3 regions of the Shewanella sp. HL-SH8 genome follow, and region 1 is predicted to be linked to each of the others. Evidence: predicted binding sites of a transcription regulator. Region 1 holds the regulator's gene; each other region holds the start of a gene.
The links. Region 1 encodes sigma-54, which starts transcription at its own class of promoters, with help from an activator protein. Its sites were predicted from a motif close to GTTGGCACGNNNNTNGNNT; they were not measured.

Region 1 (5,105 bases):
AATTTCATGCTGTGATAACCTGATAGAGTTCAGTTGAGTTACTTGCTTTTCGTAACTGCTTAAGAATATGTTTATCCGATAACTTTTCAGCCATTGAGGATAGGGTACTGAGATGTTGCTGACACTGGTCTGCTGGCACCAGTAATGCAAATAAGAGATCCACTGGTTGTTTGTCGATAGCATCAAATGAAATCGCTTCTTCGCACTTTATAAAAACCGCGATAGGGCGAACGATGGACGTTAAACGACCATGCGGGATTGCAATGCCAGAGCCTATTCCTGTGCTACCCATTTTTTCTCTGGCCACTAGGCTTTCAAAAATCTCTTGTGAAGAGAGGGATGGGTACTGGGCTGCAGCTAAATCGCTGATAAGCTCCAGTACCTTTTTCTTACTGCCCGGTGTGGCACAGGAGGTGCATTCCGGCTGCAGGATGGTACTAAGTTCCATCATTAATGCTTAGTTAATTTCTCTTTGTGTTTAATGACCTGACGATCGAGTTTATCAATCAGGGCGTCTATAGCGTGATACATATCAGCATGTTCAGATGTCGCAAATACCTCAGCTCCATTCAAGCTGACTTTTGCTTCAGCTATCTGTTGTTGCTTTTCGACATTTAATACTACGTGGACATTATTGATCTGATCGAAATGTCGTTCAAGTTTTGTAAACTTACTTGTGACATATTCTCTTAGTGATTCAGTAATTTCAATATGATGACCCGTTAAGGTGATTTGCATATTTATCCTCCAATTGCCTAGGTAGATTATAAACTCTTACGTTGGTTTGAGGGAGGGATCATCATCGCTTCGCGGTATTTCGCTATGGTGCGACGTGCAACATTAATCCCTTGTTCTGCCAGAAGATCTGCCATTTTACTGTCGCTTAGTGGTTTTTTCTGGTTTTCAGCAGCAACCAGCTTTTTAATAAAAGCTCTAATTGCTGTAGACGAACATTCTCCGCCATCATCAGTACTGACATGGCTAGAGAAAAAATACTTAAGTTCGAACAGTCCGCGCGGTGTGTGCATATACTTTTGTGTGGTGACACGCGAAATAGTGGACTCATGCATTTCGACAGCTTCAGCTATGTCATTCAACACCATAGGCTTCATGGCTTCAGCACCGTACTCAAAAAAACCTTGCTGAAATTGCACAATACAATTGGATACTTTAAGCAGGGTGTCGCTGCGGCTTTCTAAGCTTTTGATAAACCATTTGGCTTCTTGTAAGTGACCTCGAATAAATTGAGTGTCTGTTGAACTCTTACTGCTTTTTGCCATGGCGGCATATTGTTGATTAATACCTATTTTTGGCATGTTATCAGGGTTCAATTCAACCACCCAACGGCCATTCTTTTTGGTCACTGACACGTCTGGGATAACATATTCATCATCCGGTGGGGTGATCATCGTGCCAGGACGTGGATTTAAAGATTGAATTAATTCAATTGCTTCGCGCAGCTCATCTTCTTTTAGCTTAGTTTTGCGCATGAGTGTGCGAAAATCACGTCCAGCAATCAAATCTAAATAATCTTTGATTAACATTCTGGCATTATCAATATGGGGCGTGTCTGGGGCAAACTGAACAAGTTGAATCAATAAACATTCACTTAAGCTACGTGAGGCGACACCCAGAGGGTCGAAATGTTGTATACGTTTTAGTACCGCTTCGACTTCGTCTAATTCGACAGAATCATCGCCCATAGCTTCTAAAATATCTTCAGTACTTTGGGTGAGATAACCTGTGTCATCAATGGCATCAATAATGGCTGTGGCAATAGCGAGGTCTGTTTCAGAAAAAGGCGTTAGATTTTTTTGCCATTCTAAATGCTCGTATAATCCTTCGGATGTTTCACCTTGGAAGGGCATGTCATCATTTGGCATGCTGCCAGAACCCGAACCAGGGCTTGCCATTGGGGAGGCGCTGTACACTTCATCCCAGGTAGTGTCCATTGGCAAGTCTTCAGACATTTGCTCTTTAGTCATTGACTCTGCGGTGTCGACATTTGAAGTGTCTTTTTCGACTACAGGTGCGCTTACTTCATTGAAGTCAGTTTCTGATAGGTCTTTTGAGTTATCATTTTTGTTGCTAAGTGCTGAAAATTCATCTTCCATTTCAAGCAAAGGATTGGAATCTAATACTTGTTGAATTTCTTGCTGTAACTCCAAAGATGATAACTGCAGCAAACGTATAGCTTGTTGCAGCTGTGGGGTCATAGTGAGGTGCTGACCCATTTTAAGTTGGAGTGAAGCTTTCATTACTGCTGATCCCTAGAAGAATTCGGCTTTCTACACTGATTAAAGTGAGTGATAGTCGCAATTTTTTAACAAATGGTTTTACTTTACCTATACACGATCAATTAACTTAGTCGCCAGAAACATTTTGCCAAGCAAGTGCTTCAGATCCTATTTAGATTAACTATAGCTTGAATTGTTCGCCTAAGTATACTGCTCGAACTTGCTGATTGTTGAGTACTTCAGTTGGGGTGCCTTCGGCAATCAAATTCCCCTGGCTAACAATATATGCCCGCTCACACACATCAAGTGTTTCACGGACATTATGATCAGTAATTAATACGCCTAGGCCACGGTGTTTGAGTTGCAGAATAATTTTCTTAATATCAATCACTGAAATAGGGTCAACACCCGCAAAGGGCTCATCTAACAATATAAATTTAGGATTGGCTGCTAAAGCGCGTGCAATTTCTACCCGTCGTCTTTCACCACCAGATAGCGACATGCCTAAGCTATCGCGAATATGGGTAATATGGAATTCTTCTAAAAGATGCTCCAGTTCCTGAATTCGCTCATCCGAAGTCATCGATTTTCGGGTTTGCAACACGGCCATAATATTATCGTGCACACTGAGCTTTCTAAAAATACTGGCTTCTTGTGGTAAATAGCCAATACCTTTTCGCGCACGTAAATGCATTGGGTCAGCAGTTAAGTCATCGTCATCAATTAAAATGCGGCCATGGTCACTTTTGACTAAACCAACAACCATATAAAACGTGGTCGTTTTACCTGCGCCATTGGGACCAAGTAGTCCGACAATTTGGCCTGTTTTTACAGTTAAGCTGACACTTTTAACCACTTGACGGCTTTTATAGCTTTTGGCTAAGTTCTCAGCTGTTAAGGTAATTTGGGTCATTGGTTACCTTGCTTTTTTAACGGGATTTCAGGTAATTTTTGTGCTGGTGACTCATCATTTTGGAAATTTTCCGGTTGAATAATGGTAATAACACGATCTTCACCTTTACCGGTACTTTCAGCGATAAGTTCCTGAGCATTGATATTGTAACGGATCACGTTACCAGTCACTTTACTGCCTGCTTGATCTAGCTTAGCGTTACCGGTTAATAACAGTCCAGTTGTTGCTAAGTCATAACGAATTTCATTGGCGCTTGCTGTACCTATGCGACCATCATCAAGTTCTTGTGAAAATGTAGCAGGGTTACCGGTCGCAATGAGCGTTTTAGTCTGGCCGTTTTCAGCTGAAAATGCCCGCAGTTCATCGGCTTCGATATTGATCGAGCCTTGGGTAATTTTTACTGGGCCGTTAAAAATAATTTGATTATTTTTAACGTCTGCTCGTTGACTTACGGCAGCAATTTTAAGCTCTTGCTTCAAATCGCCTTCTTTAGCTACGGCGTTGCCTGCTAATACACTAATCGCTAAAGTGCAAATAACACTGCTTTTACCGAGCAATGTGGTTAAAAACTTAATGTGGTTCATATGTCCCTTCTACCTGGCTGAGTAAGGTAATTTGTTCTGCATTGAGATCGGCAAATAGCCCTAAGCCTTGAATAATAAAACCATTACCTTTAATGGTAACTGACTCTTCAGAACGACCTATCATAGTGTTTAAATTAAAGGTGACTTGTTGAGTTTCAAGTGATTGTAATGGTTCTTCAATATCAATGGCATCAATTACTACATCGTTATGTAAACTGACTTCATTTGAATGTTGAGCTAAGGTCGCATTTTTAGCTGTTATTTGCCACTGCGCTTTACCATTCTCAGGGTAAAGAAGGAGTACAGGCGCAGTAAATGAAGTGGTATTTGTGCTGGTGAAATGTTCCATATGCTCGGCGCTAACTTTGCTGTCAATAAACCCGAGTTTATTAAATTCTGTCGTGCGAAGATTGTCAGCCACAAAATCAGGTCGCTCAATTCTAGGATCTTTAATTAACGCCATTTGGTTACGTTTGACTTGTACTTGCCAATACAATACCAAGGCTAAGCCAAAAAATGCACAAATAGCCAGTGTGGTTCGATTCATATGCTCATACCATGGGCACTTTCAAATTTATTTTGGCTTAATAACAACAAATCAGTGAGTTCTCTTAAGGCACCATTACCACCTTTAATGGTGGTTATCATATGGCAATGTTGTTTCACATAAGGATGTCCATCGGCCACGCTGACAGCAAGTCCTACTACTTTCATCACAGGTAAATCTACCATGTCGTCGCCAATATAAGCTACTTGTTCAGCAGTAACGTTATATTTTTTGATTAATTCCTCGTAGGGAGTAAATTTATCATCTATTCCTTGATAGATATCTTTGATGCCTAAAGCTGTCATGCGATTTTCGACAATTTTAGATTTTCGTCCGGTAATAACCGCCACATTAATGCCACTGGTTAATATTGAGCGAACGCCATATCCGTCTCGTGTATGGAATGCTTTAGACTCTTCGCCGCTATTATTAAGGTAAATACGGCCGTCAGAAAAAACACCGTCAACGCCGCAAATAAGCAGTTTAATTTTTTGAGCGCGCAGCCAAATATCATCACTAATAGGGCCATAAAAACCTTGGTGAGTGTGCGTATTTATTGTCATGTTTAAATTACTCCTGCTTTGACCATATCGAGCATATTCAATGCACCAATAGGCTGGTGTGCGTCATTGACCACAATCAAACCATTAATGCTTTTCTCATCCATTATTTGTAAGGCTTGAGCGGCCAAAATGTTAGCCGGGCTAGTGACACATTTTTTGGTCATAACCTGTGAAATAGGCGTGGTTCGAAGATTGACTTCTGCATCGATAACACGTCGTAAATCACCATCAGTAAAAATACCGACTAAAACATTATTACCA
Region 2 (5,105 bases), 860 kb from region 1:
AACAAAAACTGCCAGATAACTCGCCAATCAGATCATCAGAGTTATTGGTTCCCATGACTAATGGTGCTAAATAGTTAGCCCAACCAATATAGTTTTTATCCATTAGGTTCAATAATTCTTCAAGATCTTCTTTTTCAAAGCCACCGAGGTATTCTGGAGGAAAATTTAAAAAACACGGTGAAGGGCAAACCATGATCAAGTTCGAAAACAACGACGGTTTCTCAATTGCAGCTATTGCACCAATAATACTACTGACCGAATGACCAACAAAAATAGCATCAGTGAGCTTTAACGCTTCACAAATTTCAATAATATCTTCAGCATATCCTTCAAGTTGGCTATAGCGTTTTTTGCTGTATTGAGAAATATCAGAAGCACCCGAACCAACATAATCAAATAATACAATTTTGAAATGCTTTGCCAGTTCAGGGATTAAAAAGCGCCACATGTTTTGGTCACATCCAAAACCATGAGCAAGAAACAGCGTTTTACTGCCCTTACCGATTAACTTAACATTATTTCTAATCAATACATCATCTGCATTTAGCATACTTTGTCGTCCTTTTTATCAGGTCACCAATAATGAGCGCCTGCTGACTTTGCCATGGTCAATCTAATTTAGCCATAGCTAAGTTAAGCAGAGCATTCAAAATTATCCATTTCATGTTCTGCATAGCCGATATTTTCCGCTGATGTAAGTCAGTCAGATCACGTTATCAGCAATGTAAATAGCACTTTAAAATACAATAAAGACCAGTCGCTATACACCTTGAAGTATTAAAGGTTTTGGGCTGAGAGGTATTACGACAACACATTTACCTAGTAAATTATCACATAATTTTAAATAGGCAGGTTTGGCAGAAAATAGCAGAGATTATGACAGAAAAGGACAGCTTGAATTTTTATATGGTCTCCCCACAGGGACTCGAACCCCGATCGGCCGCTTAGGAGGCGGCTGCTCTATCCTGTTGAGCTATAGGAAGACGAAACTGATTATACTGGTTTTCAGCCTGATGAAAAGAGCTTATAGGCGATTAAAATCGTTAGGATTTAATTGCTTAATTATTAAACTGATTTAAATAAGACAAAAGTTGCTCACCTTTTGTCTTATTTACCCTAAACACTTAGAGTTTAATGGCTATATCGTGAACCTGAATGTTATCGGCGGCATCAACGTTTTCAATCATCGCGGTGGCTGTGCCTTCACTCACTTGATCTATCACTATTTCAGTGCGGTTTTTAGTCACAACTGCGCGCATGATATTAAGACGGTCGGGAATATTTTTTTGCAAAACCAACTGAAATTTGTCACCCAGTTTAACGCCATTTTTACGGCCTAAATTGATAATAACTCGATCCCCTTGCCTAGCGATAATTTGCCCTAGCAACGGGCGACACTTGAGTGCGTTATCAAGTGACATAACACTTAATTGCAGCTGGCTTGTGATTGCTTGACCATAGGATGAAGACCAAAAACGCTGGCTGTTTGGCATTACGGTTTCTTGACGTTCAAACTCCCAGGGGGCTGTGGTAGCAAATGTTTGTGACCACACCTCTTCACCGCTGATGCCATGATATAGGGTTAGTTCATAGCTAAATTGACGTGAGGGGACTTCATCAACAAAGCCCATAAAACTGCTGGTGTAAGGCTCTGTCGACATGTCAGTAATGTAAGATTTCAATATATATTGGCTATCGGTGATTTCACCAAGCCAACTAGGGATGCTATAGCCTTTGAAATTAACCAGTTCATTGGCGGTATCTAAGCGTTCATCAGCATGTACCTTAGCGAAACTAGCGCTTGATTGTTGATTAATGGCTTTACCAAATTGAAGCGTAAAAGCTTTATTAAAATCGGATAAATGACCATAACTTAGCTGAGTTCTGTCCGCTATATCTGCCTGCGGTAACATAATAGCCGCTTTTAAGGACTGTGCCTGACACTGCTCTGTTTCACTTTCATCATCAATATTAAGCGACAAAATAACCGTCATAATATCATTGCTGACTAACTCGCTGAGCAATTCAATATTATTGGCCGCGCCCATTCGTTGCATTGAAAAGGTATCCTGGGTGAGCGAGCCTTGAGTAATTTGCTGCTGGCTAGAGAAATTAACCCCGCCCCTCAGACTGGCGTAATTCAATGCTTGGTTAATGGCGTCTTCGCGCGCTTTATCTATATTGCCATTCACAATCTTGGCAGTACCTGTCACTTCAATTTGCTCTGCAATTGAATAAGGACTCAATAAAACAGGCAATAGCATCAAGGCCCGACACCATTTAGGCCACGAGTATTGTGTAAACTTATTATTCAATGCATGTACCATATTTCACCCTGCGTCAGATATCTGTCACTTGTAGCACAAAACAACACGTTACATCGCTGAGATAGCGCTGTCGTGAGTTACTAACAACTTATCAAGCAAAAACTGTGCCCAATCTATCTTTACTTTCGCTAACGACACTATGAATAACGACACTATGATTAGCGCTACTATGAATAACGCCGTTACAATTAATGAAACTCTATCTAGTTTAAGTCTACCTAAAATAGTCTGAGGTTTATTGACTTCAGTTTTATAAGTAAACAGCGCTTTATAAAGATAAAGAATATTTATCTGATGCCGATATATCAGTATCAATTGAATAATATTGTTTTTTAGACAGACGCGAAGGACTCAATCATGCAGCACAAGCTTTCTATTCTCGCTCTGATGCTAGTCACCATAGGGCTTGCTGGGTGCGGTAATACACTTAACCCCGCAGCAAACTTGGACTATGCACAAAATGGCCAACTAGTGGGTTATCAAGACGCTGATGACGTGCACCAGGAAAAACTGGTTTATGATATTAATGCGTCGGGTTTAGCGCCCAAGGGACAAATTAATATTTGGGCTGAAAAATTAGTCAATGAGTTGGTGTTACAAAATGATGCCCTGCGTCCTGATCAACCCTTATTAATTGTTACCCCAGTAATGAGTAGCGACTTTAATCAAACTAATGAGTTAGCACTTCAGCTGCAACAGAGTTTACTGAGCGCATTTCACGCCCATGAATTCAATTTAGTTGACCTTAATGTGTCAACGTCACTGCGCGCGACAGAAAAAGGCGAATTAATATTAAGCCGAAACTGGGAACAACTTCCCGCTGACATGCCTGTATCTCATGTATTAGTGTCAACATTAAATCTCACCAATGAAGGGGTGAATTTTAATGGCCGTGTGGTGGATATAACCAATAATCGCGTAGTGTCGGCGGTGCAGTCTTTTGTCGCAGGTCAAAGTTTATCCGGCTATGTTTTGCCAGCCAATAAAATACAAACCCGTGACGGATTAATTTATCGAACCGAAAATGTTAAACAGAGTCGCTACACTGTGATAGGAGACAAGCAATGAAAAATCTAATACTAATTACAGTGCTAAGCTTTTTAATGCTGGGTTGCACAAGTAATGATAAGTATGTGCAATGGGAAACCGAGGCTCCAAGCCACTTTCCGAAAATTTCAGCCATTGGTTATGCCCCACTCGCTACCCAACCAAGTAATATTGAGGCACATAAAGTATTGATGGCAATGCAAGCATCAAAAGTGGCCGCTTATCGTGAATTAGCAGAACAAGTATATGGGCAGAAGATTGATGCGGTTAGCAATGTCAGTGAGTGGCTACTGACTAACGATAGCGTTAAATCCTCTGTTAGCGGTATTATTCGTGGTGCAAAAGTGGTTAAAACCTACCCTTCTGGAGACTTTTATGTCACGGAACTTGAATTAGATTTTGAACAGGTTTGGCATTTATACGAGCAACAAAACCGCGCAAAACGAATAAAAGAAGTGACTTACTTTTAACCCGAACGCACTTAAGTTATTTTAACAAAACAAAACGCCGCGTATTATCGCGGCGTTTTGTTTTGAGTAACTGCATTTATAACAACTAAATGATTATCGTCAAAAATTAAAATTTCACTTTAAATGCCAACGCCGCTGCGACTTGATTACTGAGCTCTTCAGTTGTTTGTGGCTCACTTAACTCCATCTCGCCACCAAAATAGTAACCAGTATAAGCATTCAAGCTAACGCTTTGGCTAATTTTCCAACCTGCGCGTAAAAAGCCAACCCACTCTTCAATTTCAATGGTGGTATCATCATTTTCAATTAAAAAGCGTTCTGTACGACGAGAGCTACCGACACCAAAATCCCAGTCTTTTGAAAGCTGATACGTTAACTCTAAACCCGCGGGACCACTGAATCCGGCTTGAAACGGGTTAGCAAGTACCCACTTATCATTAATTTGCCAACGTACAGCAAGATAGGGAACGGTTCGCACCTCAGATATATCATTAAGATAAGCCACACCAAGACCTAGCATATTGCCAGATTCAAAACGGTACATACCTGAAGCAACTACGCCATAACTTTGAGCATTTGAAGATGATGCGGTATTGGCATAGGCATATTGCACTTTAGGTGCAAACATGAACATCCACTGATTATCAGGGCGATAAATCAAAGATAGCCCAGCGCTGTACTGATCAATAGAAGACCAGGGCACAGTGTTAGTTCTTAAGGGAGTTTGCTGGTTAATACGCCAGCCATAGTCAAGATTATCATAACCAATGTTAGCGCCTATCATCCATTGTTTGTTTAATGGCATGGCCGCGGATAATTTGGCATTCCATACATCACGCTTTAATTCATTACCATTATTACCCACAGTGGCGGCTTGCGAGCTAGTCCTGGCAACATTGAGCTCAAAAGGCGCACGATCTGGTGCTGATGTCGATGCTAAAGCACTCATACTTGTTAAGCTTAAACCTGCAACAACGCCTGTCACTAATAAAGGTAGCAAGCTCATTTTGGATAAATAATCTGGGTTAGATTTATTTGGCTTAAATTGATTTAGCTGTAAGTTAATGTGAAGTGCAGTTGTCATTAAAAGCATCCTTTCTAGGGTAACAAGTCGATTGATACTGCCTCAGGACAGTGTGGTATTTAAACTAGTACGAATTGTGCTACAAAGTGGTTCAATATCATCCTATTTTTATAAAATACGATGATATTATTTTATCCTTCACAACATTTTTTACAGGCTCTTATTTATAGGCTCAAC
Region 3 (5,105 bases), 890 kb from region 1:
TAATATATACCAGGGTTACAGCGGACCATGTCAAATTCTTCTGTTAATCCGGAAATAGATTCTGATGCCCCAAGAAATAAAATACCTTTTGGGTTTAAAGCGGCAGCAAATTGCCGCAAAATTTTAGCCTTTGCCTCAGGCGCAAAATAAATCAATACATTACGACAAAAAATAATGTCGTATTTTCCTAAAAGCGTATAACTTTCAAGTAAATTATGCGCTCTAAAATTCACTAACCGCTTAACATTATCTTTGACTTTCATATTGCCATTAGGCAAAGCATCAAAAAACTGACGTTTACGTTCTTCTGATAATCCACGCGCCAATGCCAAGCCATCATATTCAGCATTTTTACAACGTTCAAGCATCGAAGGTGACAAATCAGTCGCTTGAATAGTCACACCACCAGGCAGTGCACCCGGCTTGCGTTGTTGATACTCTAAAGCGGTCATTGCTAATGAGTAAGGCTCTTGCCCTGAAGAACAAGCCGCAGACCAAATACGCAATGAACGACCTAACTTAGAATATTCAGGTAATAAAGTATTATGTAATAAATCAAATGGATAGCGGTCACGAAACCACAATGTTTCATTGGTTGTCATCGCGTCAATCACTTCCGCACGTAATTGACGTTCGGTGGGCTTCATTGAATGCTTAACCACTTCAGAGAGCGAGGGTAAACTGTATTTTCCCATCAATGGTGCTAAACGGCTTCGTACTAGGTATTGTTTATTTTCACCTAAAACGATGCCGCTGTGTTGTTCTAAAAACAATCTAAATTGATTATATTCTGCTTCTGCGAGTGATTTATCTGTCACATTCACATCCTAATATAATGAGTAATATTTGCCCTATCATTAGAGCTTTTACGCATAACTAACATTCATGAATTTTCATGCTGCCTACTGCGTTCAATAGACAGAAAAGATTACAAACTTAAATGTTTGTTTACCGCTGCGGCTAATTCATCAGGATTAAACTTAGCAATAAAGTCATTTGCGCCAACTTTTTGTACCATTGCCTGATTAAATACGCCACTTAAAGAAGTGTGTAACACAACCTTAATATTTTTTAACTTAGGGTCATCTCTAATTTCAGCTGTAAGGGTATATCCATCCATTTCAGGCATTTCAATATCGGAAATAATCAACGGGATCTCTAACGATACATCATCCATCTCTTTAGCTATAGCCTTGAGTTTGTTCAGTGCTTCTCTACCATCTTTGGCGGTATCAATTTGTAAATTTAAAGACTCAAGAGAACGAATAATTTGCTTACGTGCTACAGCAGAATCATCTATCACCATGACATGATAATGTTGTTCTCTGTCTATGGTTAATGTCTTATCAACTTCTTCACTGATTGCCGTTTTAACAGGAGAAATTTCATCAAGAATTTTTTCCACGTCTAAAATTTCAACCAACTCACCTTCAATTTCAGTAACAGCAGTCAAGTAAGAATAACGCCCAGCACCTTTTGGCGGAGGCATAATGGCAGCCCAATTCATGTTGATAATACGTTCGACAGAACTGACTAAGAAACCTTGAACACTGCGATTGTATTCAGAAATGATAATGAAGCAATTCTCAGTAGAAGTGAGTGGACGTCCACCTGTTGCAGCGCTTAAGTCAATGACTGAAATAGTGGCACCACGAATGTGTGCAACCCCTTTAACAAAAGGGCTCAGTTTAGGTAACTTAGTTAACGGAGGACATTGAAGCACTTCTTTCACTTTAAACACGTTAATGCCAAAGCGTTGACGGCCATTAAGCTTAAACAACAGTAACTCTAATCGGTTTTGGCCAACTAATTGAGTACGTTTGTTGACTGATTCCATGATACTCGACATAACACTGCCTTTTTTTATTAAAATATCCGAATAAATAGATACTAGCTTGTTTTACTTAAAAACATAAATCGAATCATGATTTGTCTTGCTTAGGAGGATTAAATTTGTCCTTCCTGCTGCTCATGATTCGACTATGCACTGGGTCAAGCCAATAACTTACTACCGGCATGATTATTGCTTTTAAATTATATTAATTGCATTAGCAGAATAAATAACGAGATAAGTCAATATATTGTCGCTACAGCTTAGCAAACTATGCCGTATTTGATATCAAATAAGCACATACACAAGCGGCATCAATATTTTCAAAAGACTCTAGATCAATTTATTCTTTTTATCTTTATAGAATTTAAGTATAGGTGCATTCTGGCTAAACAAGCTAGTATCTTCATTATGAAAATATATTTTTTGTTATTTTTTTATTTATTGTTCAATTCATTAGCTGCTTTTGCTGATGAAGAAGCTAGCATACCCTCTGTATCGACCATAAGTGAGATGGCTGAAGAGGCTGTTAGAAAAAAAATCCAATTAACACCTGATGCTAAGTTGATAATTACCCCTCAAAATTTAGAAGGTCGCTTAACGCCTCCGCGCTGTTATAAGCCATTAACAATCGAACTTGCAAGTGATCGGGACATAGCTAGGAATAATACGGTTAAAATAAGTTGCAACAGTCCTGACTATGATTATCCTTGGCAAATATTTTTATCGGTGAGAGTCGAAATCATGTATCCCGTTGTGGTCGCAAGTGAAATTATCTCGCCGGGCATATCACTATCAACACAACAACTGCACATAGAATATATTGATCAGTTCAGCCTTAGAGGTCAATTTTATTCTGACATCAAAGCCGTTTTAGGCAGTAAAACTAAAAGACGTATTAGTAAAGACGCGCCGATTTTAAATAGTCATTTATGCTTTGTGTGCAAAGGTGATGCTGTATCAATATACGCCAGGAGCGAAAACCTCCAAATTAAAACATTAGGTGAAGCGATGCATGACGGTAGTATCGGTGAATCGATTAGAGTTAGGAATGCAAATTCAAGCAGAGAAATAGAAGCTAGGGTAATTGGTGTTGGTGAAGTAGAAGTAAGAATGTAAAATAGATTAAAGTTTTTTTCTGCTAGGTCGATAGCCTATTTGGAAAACCAAAATTAACGCTGGAGCCACTCATGGCAATTGACATTAATAAACTTAAAGCTGCAACTTCGACACCAATGCAAACGGCACGAGATGCTAAAACGACAGGTAATACCGCTCAAGCAGCTCCCAAAGCTGCCACTGTTACAGTAAAGACCGACTCTGTTAGCATTACGCCTCAGGCGCAAGAGTTGCAAAGTGTGCAGTCAAAAATGGCTAGCCTACCTGAAATCGATCAAAAGAAAGTAGCCGAAATTAAACAGGCTATTTCGGAAGGCCGTTATAAAATTGACCCTGAAAAACTTGCTGCAAATATTGCAAGCTTTGAATCAGAGCTAAGCGGGCTTAAGTTCCAAGAAGAGTAGTAAAGCACTCAATATTGCTGTGTGCATGAATGTTTGCTGTAGTCTATTCTTCTGAGCTGAAATAAATCAGAATACCGGTGCCTAATGGCATCATAGACAAGTGTTTTTCAAGCAAAACAATTCGAGTAATAGCATGGCTGAACTATCTACACTGCTCTCCCACCAGCACGGCATATTGACGTCGCTGAAGTCACTTATATCTGCAGAAAAGCAAGCGCTGCAAGACCAAAATGCCGACAAGCTGTTGAAACTTGCCCAAGAAAAGCAGCAATGTTTAATAGCACTGCAAACTAATGACCAGTCGATGGCTAATCACCCTGAGCATGCAAGACTGACATCAGACCCCGAGCTTATTGAAAAAGTCACTTTATCGAAAAGTCTTCTTGCTGAATGCAAAGATATTAATCAGCAAAACTCTAGCTTAATAGAACTGAATATCGCTAGTTTAAATAGATTTTCTCAGGCACTGCAAGCCAGTCGAAATGCATCAAGTTTAACCTATAATGATAAGGGTAAAACCTCGACGATTTCGACTCTGGGTAATGATTTCAAAGCATAAACGTAAACTAGGTTTATGTGTAAAGCGTCACAGAACCAGCGTTTAATGAATTATCTATTGCCCTAACATATCTTGTTTTAAGCTTTTTTGAGCAGGCTTATCCCCTAACCAAATTTTAATAAGCGCTTGACGAAATAACTCACCAGGGATTTCCCCCTGTGGCTGATCATTTTTAAAACTTGCAACCCCTTTATCCCTTGTTAATACAAAAGTAAATTGGTCACCATCGTTAATTTCAGCGCTAAATAATGCCATAAACTGGTCTATTTCAGTTTGTAAGTGCACACTATTTCCATCAGTAGCTTCATCAAACCCATCTTTAATGGCATCGGTCATCTTATCTGATGTGATCATCCCTGAAGTGATACGTAAACGGATAACTGCAACTGGCTGTTCAATTACTTTTCCCAGCTCAGATTGAACAGATGTAAGGTATAAACTACCAATATACAAATCCATAAAAAACTTACTGCGAACCCCTGCACCATTAAGAACAAGAGGCTGCTGATTAACGACGATGGAATCGGGCACGTTTATGCCAGATATCATTTTAGCTTGCAGAATTGGACTAACGAATAAAGCGACGGCTAAACCTAAATAGGATAATAATTTCATACTAAATATTCTTGTAGGATAAATATTTGAATTAAACTGAGCACAACTTAGCTAAGCTAAAATTACGGAAATAAAGGGTAGTTAGCCGCGTGTGCCTAATTTATATTGTCCGTTTTGCTCAAACATAAGCGCTTGTTTTTGGGTAGGAGAAACCAATAAAGGGCCATCATCAAAAAACAGAAAACATTTCCAATTACGGACAAACACATCCCAGCGAGTTTCGATAACCTGGTACTTTTCATAACAAAAATAAACAGTTGTATCATCACTCCATTGAATATGCTCAATGATAGCTTCAGGTAGCACATTATCACTAGCATCCCAGGCCGCTTGCCAGTGTTCAGTCGCGCTCCATGCGTCCTGTTTCACTGGCCAATCACCTTTAGTGAATTGTTCTGCTCTGCTACTTTTATTACTTATCCATTTGTTCCAGACTTCCATTGCGCTTTTATCAGATAAAGGCTTAATCATCACTTTATCCGTTTCGCTAACTGGTAAATCTTTATGGTTAAAAATCCATTTACGTTTATAGTTCTCAAATGAAATATAAGTATGTCCCACACGACCCCACTATTGA

Region 2: ACRWQN_RS07690 (flagellar assembly protein FlgT) is a predicted target of sigma-54. The motif match lies at 2,421-2,439, and genes of this name have one in related genera.
Region 3: flgA (flagellar basal body P-ring formation chaperone FlgA) is a predicted target of sigma-54. The motif match lies at 2,011-2,029, and genes of this name have one in related genera.

What each region holds. Positions count from the first base shown of each region.
Region 1 covers NZ_CP195039.1:870,949-876,053, forward strand. Annotated here, with positions in the region: gene rapZ (RNase adapter RapZ) at 1-8, opposite strand, end outside; gene ptsN (PTS IIA-like nitrogen regulatory protein PtsN) at 5-448, opposite strand; gene hpf (ribosome hibernation promoting factor) at 451-738, opposite strand; gene ACRWQN_RS03965 (RNA polymerase factor sigma-54) at 765-2,258, opposite strand; gene lptB (LPS export ABC transporter ATP-binding protein) at 2,419-3,150, opposite strand; gene lptA (lipopolysaccharide transport periplasmic protein LptA) at 3,147-3,734, opposite strand; gene lptC (LPS export ABC transporter periplasmic protein LptC) at 3,721-4,281, opposite strand; gene kdsC (3-deoxy-manno-octulosonate-8-phosphatase KdsC) at 4,278-4,844, opposite strand; gene ACRWQN_RS03990 (KpsF/GutQ family sugar-phosphate isomerase) at 4,847-5,105, opposite strand, start outside.
Region 2 covers NZ_CP195039.1:1,731,070-1,736,174, reverse strand. Annotated here, with positions in the region: gene ACRWQN_RS07700 (alpha/beta fold hydrolase) at 1-550, opposite strand, end outside; tRNA gene ACRWQN_RS07695 (tRNA-Arg) at 908-983, opposite strand; gene ACRWQN_RS07690 (flagellar assembly protein FlgT) at 1,125-2,264, opposite strand; gene ACRWQN_RS07685 (FlgO family outer membrane protein) at 2,685-3,395, shown strand; gene ACRWQN_RS07680 (LPP20 family lipoprotein) at 3,392-3,844, shown strand; gene ACRWQN_RS07675 (DUF6268 family outer membrane beta-barrel protein) at 3,951-4,928, opposite strand.
Region 3 covers NZ_CP195039.1:1,757,841-1,762,945, reverse strand. Annotated here, with positions in the region: gene ACRWQN_RS07840 (CheR family methyltransferase) at 1-824, opposite strand, end outside; gene ACRWQN_RS07835 (chemotaxis protein CheV) at 929-1,849, opposite strand; gene flgA (flagellar basal body P-ring formation chaperone FlgA) at 2,243-2,950, shown strand; gene flgM (flagellar biosynthesis anti-sigma factor FlgM) at 3,022-3,354, shown strand; gene ACRWQN_RS07820 (flagella synthesis protein FlgN) at 3,488-3,913, shown strand; gene ACRWQN_RS07815 (chalcone isomerase family protein) at 3,968-4,528, opposite strand; gene ACRWQN_RS07810 (DUF2947 domain-containing protein) at 4,610-5,089, opposite strand.